Regions from separate parts of the Enterobacter sp. SCRI0065 genome, predicted to be linked through region 2. Evidence: predicted binding sites of a transcription regulator. Region 2 holds the regulator's gene; each other region holds the start of a gene.
The links. The regulator PurR, encoded in region 2, represses purine synthesis genes. The targets are predictions, from matches to a motif close to CANGCAAACGTTTGCNTG.
Positions count from the first base shown of each region.

Region 1: pyrD (quinone-dependent dihydroorotate dehydrogenase) is a predicted target of PurR. The motif match lies at 3,290-3,307, and genes of this name have one in related genera.
Region 3: purL (phosphoribosylformylglycinamidine synthase) is a predicted target of PurR. The motif match lies at 2,382-2,399, and genes of this name have one in related genera.

Region 1 covers NZ_JCBAJB010000001.1:758,047-763,827, reverse strand. Annotated here, with positions in the region: gene rlmKL (bifunctional 23S rRNA (guanine(2069)-N(7))-methyltransferase RlmK/23S rRNA (guanine(2445)-N(2))-methyltransferase RlmL) at 1-270, opposite strand, end outside; gene AC6EMZ_RS03615 (YcbX family protein) at 370-1,479, shown strand; gene zapC (cell division protein ZapC) at 1,476-2,018, opposite strand; gene pyrD (quinone-dependent dihydroorotate dehydrogenase) at 2,185-3,195, opposite strand; gene ssuE (NADPH-dependent FMN reductase) at 3,444-4,019, shown strand; gene AC6EMZ_RS03595 (sulfonate ABC transporter substrate-binding protein) at 4,012-4,974, shown strand; gene ssuD (FMNH2-dependent alkanesulfonate monooxygenase) at 4,971-5,781, shown strand, end outside.
Region 2 covers NZ_JCBAJB010000001.1:1,094,128-1,099,908, reverse strand. Annotated here, with positions in the region: gene sodB (superoxide dismutase [Fe]) at 1-456, shown strand, start outside; gene AC6EMZ_RS05370 (MFS transporter) at 495-1,661, opposite strand; gene cydH (cytochrome bd-I oxidase subunit CydH) at 1,826-1,915, opposite strand; gene purR (HTH-type transcriptional repressor PurR) at 2,212-3,237, shown strand; gene punR (DNA-binding transcriptional activator PunR) at 3,256-4,167, opposite strand; gene punC (purine nucleoside transporter PunC) at 4,281-5,480, shown strand; gene cfa (cyclopropane fatty acyl phospholipid synthase) at 5,778-5,781, shown strand, end outside.
Region 3 covers NZ_JCBAJB010000002.1:27,607-33,387, forward strand. Annotated here, with positions in the region: gene yfhb (phosphatidylglycerophosphatase C) at 1-215, shown strand, start outside; gene tadA (tRNA adenosine(34) deaminase TadA) at 240-779, shown strand; gene mltF (membrane-bound lytic murein transglycosylase MltF) at 667-2,217, opposite strand; gene purL (phosphoribosylformylglycinamidine synthase) at 2,484-5,781, shown strand, end outside.

The sequences.
Region 1 (5,781 bases), 340 kb from region 2:
GGTAGCACCAGGCGTAAAAATCTCTGTCCAGTCAGTTGCCTGCACGCCGAGATACAGGTCGAGGTCGCTATAGACTTTACAAGCACCCAATGGCAGCATAATGCGCGATGCCAGGCGACTCCACATCAGGCTCTGGTAAATAAGCCGCGTGTCGCCCTCAAAATGGACGCCACCCTGAACGACCTGGCACTCTTTCGCGCCAAGCCCTTCCAGTTCAGTTTTTAACAGCTCTTCCAGCCCACGGGCCGTACTGGCAAACAGAGAATTCATATCGTCACTTGTTACTCTAAGAAAATTGCTGCGCATTATAGCTAATATGAGCTCTATGTCATAAAGTTGAAGGCTTATTTTCATTTGAGGGAGTGCGCAGTGGCGACGTTATCCAGGCTTTTCATCCATCCAGTTAAATCGATGCGCGGAATTGGGCTGACTCATGCGCTTGCAGACGTCAGCGGTTTTGCCTTTGATCGCATCTTTATGGTCACCGAGCCTGACGGAACGTTCATCACCGCGCGTCAGTTTCCGCAAATGGTGCGCTTTACTCCCGCACCGCTGCATGACGGCTTACATCTCACGGCACCAGACGGCTCCAGCGTCATCGTCCGCTTTAACGACTTTGCCTCTGTTGACGCACCAACGGAAGTGTGGGGAAATCACTTTACCGCGCGCGTTGCTCCCGACGATATCAACCGTTGGTTAACGAGCTTCTTTTCCCGGGAAGTACAGCTGCGTTGGGTAGGGCCTGAGCCGACACGTCGTGTTAAGCGATTCGAAGCGGTTCCCCTCTCCTTTGCCGACGGCTTCCCTTTCCTGCTGACCAACGAGGCGTCGCTGCGAGATTTACAGAACCGCTGCCCGGCCAGCGTGAAAATGGAGCAGTTTCGCCCCAATCTCGTCGTTACCGGTGCGCAAGCATGGGAAGAGGACACCTGGAAAGTCATTCGTATTGGCAGCGTGGTCTTTGATGTAGTGAAACCGTGCAGCCGTTGCATTTTCACCACCATCAGCCCTGAAAAAGGACAAAAGCATCCTTCCGGCGAACCGCTGAAAACGCTGCAATCTTTCCGAACCGCGCAGGATAACGGCGACGTTGATTTCGGTCAGAATCTTATTCCGCGATCCAGCGGCGTAATCCGCGCGGGTGATGAAGTCGAGATTCTTGCAACCGCCCCAGGCAGAGTTTACGGCCCAGGTACCGACGAAGACGAAGCTGATATCGAGGTTCATCCGGCTACGGCAGTGACCCTTCAGTGGCAAGGTAAAATGCTTCCAGGGAATAATCAGCAGGTCTTGCTAGAACAGCTTGAGCAAGCGGGGATACGTGTTCCCTACTCATGTCGCGCGGGGATCTGTGGGAGCTGTCGCATAACGTTAGTAGAGGGTGAGGTCACGGCGTTGAAAAAATCGGCGGTAGGCAATGATGGTACGATCCTGTGCTGTAGCTGTATTCCGAAGACATCGCTACAGCTGGAGCTTTAAACGGCCTGTTCGAGACTGAATGTATCAATACGCAGCTGCGGTTTCAGCCGGTCATTCATGACTTTGATCGCATCGCCCAGCTGCATCATGCGCCCGGCAATCACCACGCCAGGTTGCGCCAGTAAACACAGGGCGGCATTTTCACCCGGTTCAACCACCAGCAGGCTCACTTCCTCTGCGGTATCGCTGAGGTTGACGCAGGCTGCATCGCCTGTGACGGGTGACCATGATTGTCCGTGAGCCAGGAAATGCCAGCTTTTCGGCATCTGCGGTTTCAGGAAACGAATAGCCACCAGCGCATTCAACACCAGCTCGGCACGTTGCTCTTTGGAGAGCACTAAATCGCGGCACTTTTCTTCAAATGAGAAATACAGAGCGGCATCATCGACACAAAAACCGGACGGTGCAAAGGCGTCTGGGGTCAGCATCCGGCGAGCGAAACGAGAACGAAATAACATGCCATTGGCTAAATCGAGCATCATTCGATCGTGCTCTTCGCAAAAATACCATTGCCAGTTATCGTCAGGTTTAATTCGCATTTTCCTCTCCCAATTCCTCAACATCCTGTTCTAAAAAAGTCCTGCTTCTCGCTTCGTTTATAACATCAATAATAAAAGACCATAATGTCTAAATAAGCAACAATGACGGAATATAAAACAACCAGGGCTGGAAATAAAGCCCTGGTTGTCTGATTAAGAAAAAAGATTAGATGTGATTAACGATTTCTTTAATCAACTGAGGGCCTTTAAAAATAAAGCCCGAATAGATTTGCACCAGTGATGCTCCCGCCGCCATCTTCTCGCGGGCGGCGATAACTGAGTCGATACCACCCACGCCGATAATCGGTAAACGACCTTTTAATTCTGCGGATAAGGCACGAATAATTTCTGTACTTTTTAATTGAACCGGACGGCCACTTAAGCCACCCATTTCATCGCAGTTTTTCATTCCCTGTACCAGAGAACGATCGAGGGTAGTATTGGTTGCAATAACACCATCGATATTATGGCGAACTAAACTGTCGGCCACTTGGATCAATTCTTCAATGGAAAGATCCGGGGCGATCTTTACCGCAACGGGAACATATTTATGATGCGTAATTTGAAGCTCTTTCTGCTTATTCTTAATGGCGTCCAGAAGATCGTCTAGCGCTTCACCATATTGCAGGGTACGCAGACCGGGCGTATTGGGGGAAGAGATATTCACCGCAATATAACCGGCATAGGCATAGGTTTTTTCCATACAAATCAGATAGTCATCTTTGCCCTGCTCTACCGGAGTATCTTTATTTTTACCGATATTAATGCCGAGCACGCCATCGAAATGTGCTTTTTTCACGTTCTCAATCAGATGATCGACCCCGAGATTATTAAAGCCCATACGGTTGATCAAACCTTCGGCCTCGACCAGACGGAACAGGCGCGGTTTATCATTACCAGCCTGAGCGCGCGGAGTCACGGTGCCGACTTCGATGGAACCAAAACCCATCGCCCCCAGCGCATCAATACACTCGCCGTTTTTATCCAGACCTGCTGCCAGGCCAAGGGGATTCTTAAACGTCAGCCCCATGCATTGAACAGGTTTTTCCTGCACTTTCTGGCGCACCAGCGCTTCAAGTGGCGTTCCTGTAATGCGGCGTAACTGCTGGAATGTCAATTCATGGGCGCGCTCGGGATCGAGCTGGAAAAGGGCTTTACGAACGAAGGGGTAGTACATGAACTCTCCTGGATTCCGGTGTGCAAACCGGACACGGATTATCAGCGATCGCGACGGGAAAGGGAATTGACCTGTGGCAAAAAAATCGTCGTAAAACGCAATCGTTTTCCTTTCTGCTCCTTTCTTATGCAATTTTTGGCATTTTAATATCAGATAAATCATTTAGTGGAATAACTACGCAGTGTCACACTCCTGAAAATTGTTATCAATGTTAGATAAAAGCAAACAATTAGTTATAAGGAGCAAGCATGCGCGTCATTACGTTGGCTGGCAGTCCGCGTTTCCCTTCACGTTCCAGCGCATTGCTGGAGTATGCCCGTGAACAGCTCACCTCTCTGGATATCGAGGTGTGTCACTGGAATCTGCATAATTTTGAGCCGGAAGATCTGCTGTATGCCCGCTTTGATAGTCCCGCGCTCAAAACGCTGGTAGAGCAGTTAAAAGGTGCAGACGGGCTTATTGTCGCAACGCCAGTCTATAAAGCGTCCTTTTCCGGCGCTCTGAAAACGTTACTCGATCTGTTACCCGAACGAGCTCTGGAAGGGAAAGTGGTTTTACCGCTGGCAACCGGCGGCACCGTTGCCCACATGCTTGCGGTTGATTATGCCCTCAAACCGGTACTCAATGCGCTCAAGGCCCAGGAGATCCTCCACGGTGTTTTCGCTGATGATTCCCAGGTTATCGATTATCAACACAAACCCCAGTTCACTCCCAATCTTCATTTACGCCTCGATGCCGCGCTGGAGACATTCTGGCAGGCGCTTCACCGCCGGGACGTTAAGGTTCCTGCTTTTGGTCATCTGAAAGGAGTCGCTCATGTTTAAAAACGTGTTCCGTATCGGGCTAAGCGGTTTGCTGGCAGTGTCCGCTTTAGTCCAGGCGGCAGCCCCTGCGCCTGAAAGTTTACGTATCGGTTACCAGAAAGGCAGCATCAGCATGGTGCTGGCAAAAAGTCATCAGCTTCTGGAAAAGCGCTATCCGACGACGCAGTTTTCATGGATTGAATTCCCCGCCGGACCACAAATGCTTGAGGCACTGAACGTAGGCAGTATCGATTTGGGCAGCACGGGCGACATTCCTCCTATTTTCGCCCAGGCCGCGGGAGCTGATTTGGTTTACGTTGGGGTAGAGCCCGCCAAGCCAAAAGCCGAAGTGATACTGGTTCCTGAAAATAGCCCGATTAAAACCGTGGCGGATCTCAAAGGCCATAAGGTTGCTTTTCAGAAGGGTTCAAGCTCTCACAACCTACTGCTCCGTGCCCTGCAACAGGCGGGTCTGACATTTAAGGATATCCAACCCATCTTTTTGAGCCCTGCCGACGCGCGTGCGGCCTTCCAGCAAAATAACGTCGATGCATGGGCTATCTGGGATCCTTACTACTCCGCCGCATTATTGCAGGGCGGCGTCCGGGTGCTGAAAGATGGTGAAACGCTGAAGCAAACGGGCTCTTTCTATCTTGCCGCTCGTCCATATGCAGAAAAAAACGGTGAATTTGTGCAAGGCGTGTTGAATACCTTCAGCGAAGCCGACGCGCTTACCCACAGTCAACGCCAGGAAAGTATCGCCCTGCTGGCGAAAACCATGGGCCTGCCAGAGCCGGTCATCGCCAGCTATCTGGACCATCGCCCGCCTACCGTCATCAAACCAGTGGACGCTAAGACCGCAGTATTGCAGCAGCAAACTGCCGACCTGTTTTATGAAAATCATCTGCTCCCGAAAAAGATCGATATTCGCGATCGCATCTGGCAACCCTCTGGCAAAGAAGGATCAAAATCATGAGTTTGAATCTGTTCTGGTTTTTACCGACCCATGGCGACGGACATTATCTGGGCACGGAAGAAGGTGCTCGCCCGGTTGACTACGGATACCTGCAACAAATCGCCCAGGCAGCGGATCGCATCGGTTTCACCGGGGTGCTGATTCCCACCGGGCGGTCTTGCGAAGATGCCTGGCTGGTTGCCGCATCTATGATTCCTGTCACCCAGCGCCTTAAATTCTTAGTCGCGCTGCGCCCAAGCGTCGTTTCGCCAACGGTGGCTGCACGTCAGGCCGCTACGCTCGACAGGCTTTCTAATGGTCGCGCGCTGTTTAACCTCGTCACAGGCAGCGATCCGCAAGAGCTTGCTGGGGATGGCGTATTCCTCGATCACACCGAGCGCTATGAAGCCTCCGCTGAATTCACCCGCGTCTGGCGTCGCCTGCTGGAGGGTGAAACCGTCACATTCGAAGGCAAACACATTCATGTTCGTGATGCAAAACTGCTGTTTGCACCGGTGCAGCAGCCGCGTCCACCGCTCTATTTTGGCGGCTCATCGGACGTCGCGCAGGATCTGGCCGCAGAACAAGTGGATCTGTATCTCACCTGGGGCGAGCCGCCTGAACGGGTGAAAGAAAAAATTGAAGAGGTGCGTGCCAAAGCGGCCGCGCATGGACGCACCGTGCGCTTTGGGATACGCCTGCACGTCATCGTGCGAGAAACCAATGAAGAAGCCTGGCGCGCGGCCGATCGCCTGATTTCACATCTTGATGATGAGACCATTGCTAAAGCGCAGGCCGCGTTTGCCAAAACGGATTCCGTCGGCCAGC
Region 2 (5,781 bases):
ATCAAAGACACCGATTTCCAGGGCAAAACGCTGGAAGAGATCGTACGTACTTCAGAGGCGGGCATTTTTAATAACGCCGCTCAGGTGTGGAACCATACGTTTTACTGGCACTGCCTGGCACCAAATGCCGGTGGCGAACCCACTGGCGAACTGGCGACAGCCATTAACGCAGCATTTGGCAGCTTTGCTGATTTTAAAGCGAAGTTTACCGACGCGGCGATTAAGAACTTTGGTTCTGGCTGGACGTGGCTGGTGAAAGAAGCTGATGGCAAACTGGCTATCGTTTCGACTTCAAACGCGGGCACCCCGCTCACCACCACTGCTACACCGCTGATGACCGTTGATGTGTGGGAACACGCTTATTACATCGACTACCGTAACGCACGCCCTAACTACCTTGAGCACTTCTGGGCTCTGGTAAACTGGGAATTTGTGGCGAAAAACTTCGCGGCATAAAAAGACACGCAGAAGGTTAACCCTTCTGCGTTTTTTAATCACTCCGTCGCACAGGCTGGTTCCGGCTGTTTACGACCGGACAGTACAACCAACAGTAAACCGAGTGCGGCGATAATCGCCCCCATCACCGGCACAAAGCTATACCCCAGCCCGCCAGAAATCACGGCGCCACCCGCCGCTGCACCCAAAGCATTACCCAGGTTAAACGCCCCAATATTGACTGAGGAAGAAAGCCCCGGCGCTTCGTGTGCTACGCGCATCACGCGCATCTGTAATGGCGGGACAACGGCAAACGTCGCAGCGCCCCATATGACCATCGCAATCGCAGCACCAAACTCATTTCGCGCCAGCCAAGGAATGGCGATCATGATGACGATAAGCAAGGTCAGAAAACCTTTCAGCGTACCGCTAACAGAACGGTCTGCCAGCTTGCCACCCAAATAGTTGCCAATTGAAAAACCGACGCCAATCAGCACCAGCATTCCCGTGACAAAGGCCGGCGTCGCATGCGTAATGTCATGCAGAACAGGCGAGATGTAGGTGTACAGAGTGAACATGGCGCCCGCACCCAGTACCGTGGTCAGCAACGCGGACAACACCTGAGGACGAAGCAAAACCGACAGCTCTTTACGCACGTCAGGACGCTCACCGGCTCCTCCTTTAGGCAGAGAGAAGAACAGTGCCACCATCGCCACCACGCCCAGCAGGGCTGTCGCCATGAAAGACATTCGCCAGCCAATGGTCTCACCCATCCATGTTGCTGCCGGCACGCCACCAATATTCGCGATCGTCAGGCCCATAAACATGGTTGCGACCGCACTGGCCTGCTTATGTTTAGGCACCACGCTTGCGGCCACGACCGAACCCAGACCAAAGAATGCACCATGGTTCAGGCTGGTCAAAATGCGCGACAGCATCAGCGTGGTGTAGTCCGGTGAGAGCGCAGAGAGCACATTTCCCAGCGTGAAAATAGCCATCAAGAAGATCAGCGCGTTGCGACGCCCACGATGCGAAAGCAGCAGCGTCATCAATGGCGCACCAATCATTACGCCAATGGCATAAGCGCTGATAAGCATACCCGCGGCAGGAATAGAAACATCCACACCTTTGGCAATTACCGGCAGCAGTCCCATAGGGGAAAATTCAGTGGTGCCGATGCCAAAAGCGCCAATCGCCAGGGACAACAGAGGAAAGTTGATTTTCATTCATTAACTCCGGATGCCGTGTCTTTACGCGACACAGAACAAATATGCCGAAAGCATGACATCAATCACAAAAAATAAGAAGTTAACAAAATAGCAAAAGATTATTGCAGAGGGAGTAACAATGGCGGGGAGAAAGCGAGGGAGAACGCTCTCCCCCGTTTGAATCAGTGCAGTATTGCCGTAAAGCTTGCCGCAACAATCAAAGCCAGCACGATGAAAGTGGTGGTTAGCGAAAACTTAAGATCGGTATTCATCAATTTTTCTCCTTTTAATCCCCACATGAAAAGTGAGCTTGCTCATTTTTACACAGTTTATCCCAAAAATCTTCCTGGATTTAGACTGATAAGTGTTTTTACGCTTCCCCTTTTCATCAAGATAAGACAAAATTCCACGCTAAATTTATAAGCGTACCGGCCACTGACCCCCTCCTGACGTCCTGTGTCGTTTTCCCGGCGTATCGCAATTCACTTTGCGAGATAAGGGTGAGAGAAGGCAAACGTTTACCTCTCAATTTTTCAGGAGCTTAGGATATGGTCTGGAGTGACAGCTAATGGCAACGATTAAAGATGTAGCGAAACGCGCAAACGTTTCCACTACAACCGTATCACATGTAATTAACAAAACTCGTTTTGTAGCAGAAGAGACGCGCAACGCCGTTTGGGCAGCGATTAAAGAGCTGCACTACTCTCCTAGCGCCGTGGCGCGCAGCCTTAAGGTCAACCACACCAAATCAATTGGTTTGCTGGCGACCAGTAGCGAAGCGGCCTATTTTGCCGAGATAATCGAAGCAGTAGAGAAAAACTGCTTCCAGAAGGGCTATACCTTGATTCTGGGTAATGCCTGGAATAGTCAGGAAAAACAACGGGCTTACTTGTCCATGATGGCGCAAAAACGCGTAGACGGTTTGCTGGTTATGTGTTCCGAATATCCTGAATCCGTACTCTCGATGCTCGAAGAGTACCGTCATATCCCGATGGTCGTCATGGACTGGGGTGATACGCGCGCTGATTTCACCGATTCCGTCAACGACAACGCTTTTGAAGGCGGATATATGGCGGGTCGCTACCTGATTGAACGCGGCCATCGCGAAATCGGCGTTATTCCGGGTCCGCTTGAGCGCAACACCGGTGCCGGTCGTCTGGCGGGCTTCATGAAGGCGATGGAAGAAGCATTGATCGCCGTTCCAGAAAACTGGATCGTTCAGGGCGATTTTGAACCAGAATCGGGTTATCGCGCCATGCAGCAAATCGTCTCCCAACCGCATCGCCCTACTGCCGTATTCTGCGGCGGCGATATCATGGCGATGGGTGCGCTTTGCGCCGCTGACGAGCTGGGACTGCGTGTGCCGCAGGATATTTCAGTGATCGGGTATGATAACGTGCGCAACGCTCGTTTCTTTACCCCGGCGTTGACCACCATTCATCAGCCAAAAGATTCGCTGGGTGAAACGGCGTTCAATATGTTGATGGACAGAATCGTCAGCAAACGCGAAGAGTCGCAGTCCATCGAAGTGCATCCGCGCCTGATTGAACGCCGCTCGGTCGCCGATGGTCCATTCCGCGACTACCGCCGCTAATCTTTTCTGCGGGGCCGGTTATTCCGGCTCCCGCAGCCATTCCTTGTTTAGCGTTTCACTATCCCCCAGATAATCCAGCAGCCAGGCGAGCGCAGGCGACATGTCGTTTTGCTGCCAGGTCAGGCAACACGCCGCATCCGGGAAGGGGTTCTCCAGCGTCAACGCCACCCATTGTCCGTTGTCTATTCGCGGTTGGGCAAAATGTACAGGCACCATACCCACGCACAATCCCGCTGAGAGGCAGGTTGCCGATGACTCCCAGTCAGGCGCAACGACGCGTCGCTGATTGTCCAGCAGCCAGGTGATACGCTTTGGCAGTGAGCGGGAGGTATCCTCAAGCACCAGCGAAGGCCAGTTGCGCAACGTATCGTCGCTCAATGGCCCAGCCATCGTGGCCAAAGGATGGTGGCTCGCCACTACGCAGGTCCAGCTCAACGTGCCCATATCGCGAAACGTATAACGTCCCCCGACGGGGATGGCCTGGGTCGCCCCGATGGCCATTTCGACTCGCCCATCCGATAGCGCATCCCACACCCCGTTAAAAACTTCCTGGGAAACACGCAGCTCCACGTCTGAGAAATGCCGATAGAAATCGACAATCATCTGTCGGGTACGTTCAGGCTTAACAATATTATCCACAGCAATAGAAAGATGCCCGCGCCAGCCGTTGGCAATCTGCTGGCACTGCTCACGGGTGATCATCATTTTTTTGATAACAGATCGGCCTTCCTTTAAAAACCATGCCCCGGCAGGCGTCAGAACGACATCGCGATGACGTCGTTCAAACAGTGTCACCGCCAGCCATTCCTCAAGCTGGCGCACGGTATAACTGATCGCTGACGGGACGCGATGCAACTCCTGCGCCGCACTGCTAAAGCTGCCGTTACGCGCGACGGCATCGACCACTTCAAGGGAATATTCAGACCACATTTTCTGCCTACAAATATTTTGAATGCACCAGACAAATATTAGCGTTTCACAAGGGGGATTGCACTCCCTACACTCTGCGCCAAAGAACACCTGCCCTGATTAGGAAAAAAATAATGCAACCTGGAAAAGGATTTATGGTCTGGCTCGCTGGCTTAAGCGTGCTGGGCTTTTTAGCGACCGATATGTACCTCCCCGCCTTCGCAGCGATGCAGGCAGATTTACAGACGCCTGCCGCTGCCATTAGTGCCAGCCTGAGCTTGTTCCTGGCAGGCTTTGCGTTTGCCCAACTTCTGTGGGGGCCGCTCTCCGATCGCTATGGCCGAAAGCCAATTTTGCTGCTGGGTCTGACCATTTTTGCCCTGAGCAGTTTAGGCATGTTGTGGGTCCGTGACGCAACCTGGCTGCTGGTGCTGCGCTTCATTCAGGCCTTTGGCGTATGCGCAGCCGCAGTGACCTGGCAGGCGCTGGTAACCGATTACTATCCGGCTTCGCGCGTGAACCGAATCTTTGCCACCATCATGCCGCTGGTTGGCCTTTCACCCGCCCTTGCGCCGCTGCTGGGCAGCTGGATCCTGGTCCACTTTGACTGGCAGGCGATCTTCGCCACGCTGTTTATTATTACCCTGATCTTGATGATTCCGGCGTTCTCGCTAAAACCGGCTCAGCCGAAAGTCGCCGACCCCGAGGAATCGCGCGTCACCTTTATGTCGCTGCTGCGCTCACGCGACTATCGCGGTAATGTGCTGATTTATGCCGCCTGCTCAGCGAGCTTCTTTGCCTGGCTCACCGGTTCACCGTTTATCTTGCACGATATGGGCTACAGCCCTGCGGTTATTGGTCTGAGCTACGTTCCGCAAACCATCGCTTTTTTGGTGGGTGGCTATGGCTGTCGCGCGGCGCTGCAAAAATGGCAGGGACAACAAATGCTACCGTGGCTACTGGTACTTTATGCATTGAGCGTGGTTGCGACCTTTGCCGTTGGTTTTATTCCCCATGTTGCCCTGGCAGAGATTCTTATTCCCTTCTGCATTATGGCCGTCGCAAACGGTGCCATTTATCCTATCGTGGTTGCCCAGGCTTTACGTCCGTTCCCGCACGCAACCGGTAGAGCCGCCGCCCTGCAAAATACCCTGCAACTGGGCCTGTGCTTCCTGGCAAGTTTGATTGTCTCGGCTCTCATTGCCACTCCACTGATGACCACCACCAGCGTGATGCTGGTTACCGTGGCGCTGGCAGCGCTGGGTTATCGCCTGCAATCCACCGTAAAAAAGCAAAGTGATGACGGTACACAACCAGAATCATCGCAGGCATAGTGGCGCACGCAATTATGTGAAAAACCGGTGATTAGGATGCTAACAATTTTCAGTTGAATGACAGATTTTTGAGGCTTATACTAAATTCGGTTCATATAAATACGATAAATATTATGTGTTAACGGGAGCCGGAGTGCTCCCGTTTTACCATGGATGGATTTTCGGCAAGGGTTTTCTCCCTTCCTCTGTTCTACGTCGGATACTAGCCTCGCGGGTAATCCCGTGAGATTTCTCACAAACCATAAAAAGCGGCTACGCTGTTTGAAGGTTCTGATCACATCAGGTGATGGAGAAGCTATGA
Region 3 (5,781 bases), on a different contig from region 2:
TTATCGCCACGCAAATTGGCCGCGCCTATGGTGGATGGGTGCTGACGATGCGCTGCCTTGGGCATGAGAAGGTGGTGCAACTCGAGAAAAAAATTGGTACGCCGCTGCGTCTGCACAGTGGTTACAGCGACAGTAAACAAGATAACCCGCTGCTGTATTTCTGCGAGCATCGCTTTCGCGTCACACCATCAGGTGAACTTCAGCAACTGGAATAGTGTTAACCATAACGGGTGTGTATAATGCGCCCGCTTTCCAGACTGGAGTATTACCCGTTGTCCGACCTCGAACTCAATCATGAATACTGGATGCGCCACGCGCTCAACCTGGCCCAACGTGCCTGGGACGAGGGCGAAGTGCCCGTGGGTGCCGTACTGGTGCATAACAATCAGGTGATTGGTGAAGGCTGGAATCGCCCGATCGGTCGTCACGATCCTACCGCTCACGCCGAAATTATTGCGCTGAGGCAGGGCGGGTTGGTGCTACAAAACTATCGTCTGCTGGAAACCACGCTGTACGTCACCCTGGAGCCTTGTGTCATGTGCTCCGGCGCGATGATCCACAGCCGCATTGGTACGCTGGTCTACGGTGCGCGTGATGAAAAGTCCGGTGCGGCAGGTTCGCTGTTGGATGTGCTTGGGCATCCAGGTATGAATCATCAGGTACAGATTATCGGCGGGGTGCTTGCACCAGAGTGTTCGGGGCTATTAAGTGATTTCTTTCGAATGCGCCGTCAGCAGAAAAAGCAACAAAAGGCAGAATTGAAGTTGTCGGATGATTAACTTCATTCAGTGATACCACCGGATAACTCTGCGCCAGTTGTTTAGCCTCGGTCACTTCCTTCTCTTTTTCCATCAGATAACCGACCAGGCTTATCTGATATTTACGGATATTTTCCACGTAAGCATACGCTTCGTGCCCGCGCGCATAGCCGTAGGTCAGCTTGTTATACCAGGGCTTTTGGCTAAGCAACGGTAAGCGTTGTTTAACATCAGACCAGCTATCCGGATTGCCTTTGGTTTTGGCCGTCAACGCGCGTGCATCGAGCATGTGCGCGTAACCCATGTTATACGCCGCCAGCGCAAACCAGATACGTTCCTCTTCAGGCACGGTTTCCGGCACTTTCGCCATCATGTCCTGCAAATAACGTGCGCCGCCGCTAATGCTCTGTTCAGCATCGGTACGATCGGTCAGACCAAGGCTTTGCGCCGTATTCTTGGTCAGCATCATTAGCCCGCGCACGCCGGTCGGTGAAGTGGCTTGCGCGTCCCAATGTGATTCCTGATAGGAAATTGCCGCCAGCAAACGCCAGTCGATCTCCTGAGCATATTTCTCAAACAATGGCTGAAGATCCGGGAGTACGCTGTCTACCGAGCGCAGGAAAATACGCGTATCGACATAGTCGAAGTCGCCGCCATGCCCGAGATACTTTTCCTCAAGACGTGCCAGCGTGCCGTCTTCATTCATCGAGTTAAAGAAATCGAGCATCGCTGCACTGAGCGTTTGATCGTTATCCAGCGGGCTAAACCAGGTGACAGGCTGCTCGTCGGTGACATCGAGGGCGACGGCAATTTCTGGGTGCACGCGCTGGAACAGGCTTATCGCGACGGAGTCGGCGATGGTGTAAGCCAGCTTTTTATCCTTCACTTGCTCAAGTAACGCCGTCGTACCCAGCTTCTCATCGACCTTCCAGCTAAGCTCGGGGAATTTAGTCTCTTGCAGGGCTCGCAGATCGTCGATGACCACATGACCTGGTGCGATGGTCAACTGCTGCTCGTTGAGCGCTGCCAGCGTCCGCGGACGCACGTTGCCGACGCGATACACCAGCTGTTGGGATACGGAATAGTAGGTCGGCCCCGGCTGATAGCTCTTACTGCGCTCGCTGTTATAGACCAGACCCGCAGCCAGCATGTCAGCATTGTCGTTATCAAGATCGTCAAAGAGCTGGCTGATATTTTGACGCACGGTGATAGTCAGCTTTACGCCAAGGTAGTCGGCGAACTGTTGTGCCAGCTCATAGTCAAGGCCGATGATTTTGCCGTTAACGTTGCTATACGTCAGCGGGGAACTAATGGTACTGACGCGCAATTCCCCCCGCGACTGAATCGCGGCGATGCGGTTTTCGGCTTTACCGAACCAGGGAATTGATGGCCATAAGGCCGCTGCCAGCAGCAAGGTGACGATGCCGATGAGCAGATAATTAATCTTGAATTTTTTCAATTAGTTAATTCTCTGCGCCGTGCGATGCCTCAGTGTGCTGTAGTCATGTTATGAATAAGGTTTACCATTGATTGAGCGGCATTTTGCGCAAACTTGCGCCAGTTGGCAACAAATTAGAGAGTTCGGTCACATCTATTGATAAAAACAAATGTCGATTTTATTTCCACGCAAACGGTTTCGTCGAGGCTCAGGATTCTCTATAATGACGCCCGTTTTCCCCTTGCGCACACTGTAAGCGCCTCAGGCGCTTCGAAGACGAGAGACTTATGATGGAAATTCTGCGTGGTTCGCCTGCACTGTCTGCCTTCCGTATCAACAAACTGCTGGCACGTTTTCAGGCAGCCGACCTTCCGGTAAGCACTATATACGCTGAGTATGTCCATTTTGCTGACCTGAACGCGCCGTTGAACGCGCAGCAGCAAGAGCAGCTCGGGCGCCTGCTTAAGTATGGCCCGAGCCTGAGTAGCCACACGCCAACCGGCAAACTTATTCTTGCGACGCCTCGCCCGGGTACCATCTCCCCCTGGTCTTCCAAAGCGACTGACATCGCCCATAACTGCGGCCTGAGCCAGATTAACCGTCTGGAACGTGGCGTGGCGTACTATGTTGAAGCCTCAACGCTGACCGCGGAACAGTGGCAGACGGTGGCTGATGAACTGCACGATCGCATGATGGAGAGTGTGTTTGCCTCTCTGGACGACGCGCAGCAGCTTTTTGCTCATCACCAGCCTGCACCGGTGCAAAGTGTGGATCTGCTGGGGCAGGGGCGTCAGGCACTGATTGATGCCAACCTCCGCTTAGGTCTGGCGCTGGCGGACGACGAGATTGATTACCTGCAGGATGCGTTCGTAAAGCTGAATCGCAACCCTAATGACATCGAACTGTATATGTTCGCGCAGGCCAACTCTGAGCACTGCCGTCACAAAATTTTCAACGCCGATTGGGTAATCGACGGCGTAGAGCAGCCGAAGTCGCTGTTCAAGATGATTAAAAACACCTTCGAGAAAATCCCCGATCACGTGCTGTCAGCTTATAAAGACAACGCTGCGGTAATGGAAGGTTCCGACGTGGGTCGCTTCTACGCCGATCGTGAAGCAGGGCGTTACGACTTCCATCAGGAGCCAACGCATATCCTGATGAAAGTCGAAACCCATAACCATCCAACGGCGATTTCGCCCTGGCCGGGTGCGGCTACCGGTTCCGGTGGCGAAATTCGCGATGAAGGCGCAACAGGTCGTGGCGCTAAGCCAAAGGCGGGTCTGGTTGGTTTCTCTGTTTCCAACTTGCGTATTCCGGGCTTTGAACAGCCATGGGAAGAAGATTTTGGTAAGCCAGAACGTATCGTAACTGCGCTCGACATCATGACCGAAGGCCCGCTCGGCGGTGCTGCGTTTAACAATGAGTTTGGACGCCCGGCGCTGAACGGCTACTTCCGTACCTATGAAGAGAAAGTCGAGAGCCACAACGGTGAAGAGCTGCGCGGCTACCACAAGCCGATCATGCTGGCGGGCGGGATCGGCAATATTCGCGCCGATCACGTACAAAAAGGCGAGATCGTCGTGGGCGCGAAACTGATCGTGCTGGGCGGTCCGGCGATGAATATCGGTCTGGGCGGTGGGGCTGCCTCTTCAATGGCCTCCGGTCAGTCGGATGCCGATCTTGATTTTGCCTCCGTTCAGCGCGACAACCCGGAAATGGAGCGTCGCTGCCAGGAAGTGATCGACCGCTGCTGGGAGTTGGGTGACGCCAACCCAATCCTGTTTATCCACGATGTGGGGGCGGGCGGTCTGTCGAACGCTATGCCGGAACTGGTGAGCGACGGTGGTCGCGGCGGTCGTTTCGATCTGCGCAAGATCCTGAGCGACGAACCGGGCATGAGCCCGTTAGAGATCTGGTGTAACGAATCACAGGAACGCTATGTCATGGCGGTGGCAGCCGATCAGCTTCCGCTGTTCGATGAGCTGTGCCGTCGCGAGCGCGCTCCGTATGCGGTTATCGGTGAGGCAACAGAAGAACTGCACCTGACCATGAACGACCCGCATTTTGACAACCAGCCTATCGACCTGCCGCTGGACGTGCTGCTGGGCAAAACCCCGAAAATGACCCGCAACGTGCAAACCCGTAAAGCCGTTGGTAAACCGCTGGATCTTCACGGTATCACTATTGCCGATGCGGTAAATCGCGTTCTGCATCTGCCTGCGGTAGCGGAAAAAACCTTCCTGGTCACCATTGGCGACCGCTCGGTCACCGGCATGGTGGCGCGCGATCAGATGGTTGGACCATGGCAAGTACCGGTTGCGAACTGCGCTGTTACCACCGCGAGTCTCGATAGCTATTACGGTGAAGCGATGGCGCTCGGTGAACGTACCCCTGTCGCGCTGCTGGATTTTGCGGCCTCTGGTCGCCTGGCTGTGGGCGAAGCGCTGACCAATATTGCCGCCACGCAAATTGGCGATATCAAGCGTATTAAGCTTTCTGCAAACTGGATGGCTGCTGCTGGTCACCCGGGCGAAGATGCAGGCCTTTACGAAGCGGTTAAAGCGGTGGGTGAGGAGCTTTGTCCAGCGCTGGGTCTGACGATTCCAGTTGGCAAAGACTCCATGTCGATGAAAACCCGCTGGCAGGAAGGCAGCGAGCAGCGCGAGATGACCTCTCCGCTGTCGCTGGTTATCACCGCTTTTGCGCGCGTAGAAGATGTGCGCCATACCATCACGCCGCAGCTGTCGACCGAAGATAACGCCTTGCTGCTGATCGATTTGGGCAAAGGTCATAACGCGCTGGGCGCAACGGCTTTGGCGCAGGTATATCGCCAGTTGGGTGACAAGCCGGCGGACGTGCGCGATGCCACACAGCTTAAAGGGTTCTACGACGCGATTCAGGCGCTTGTCGCGGCACGTCAACTGTTGGCCTACCACGACCGTTCAGACGGCGGCCTGCTGGTTACCCTGGCGGAGATGGCCTTTACTGGCCACTGCGGCGTTGAAGCTAACATTGCAGCGCTTGGCGACGATCGTCTGGCCGCGTTGTTCAATGAAGAGCTGGGCGCGGTGATTCAGGTTCGCGCTGCGGATCGTGACACCGTCGAAGCGGTACTGGCGCAACATGGTCTGGCTGACTGCGTGCATTATCTGGGTAAAGCCGTAACTGGCGATCGTTTTGTCATTGAAGCTGATGGCCATGCGGTATTCAGCGAAAGCCGTTCTACGCTGCGTATGTGGTGGGCGGAAACGACCTGGCAGATGCAGCGTCTGCGTGATAACCCTGAATGCGCCGATCAAGAGCACGACGCGAAAGCCAGAGATAACGATCCGGGCCTGAACGTGAAGCTCACCTTCGACATCAGTGAGGATATTGCTGCGCCATACATTGCTACCGGCGCGCGTCCAAAAGTCGCGGTTCTGCGCGAGCAGGGCGTTAACTCCCATGTGGAGATGGCGGCGGCATTCCACCGCGCGGGCTTTGATGCCATCGATGTACACATGAGCGACCTGCTGGCAGGCCGTATTGGTCTGGAAGATTTCCAGGCGCTGGTAGCCTGCGGTGGATTCTCTTACGGTGACGTAC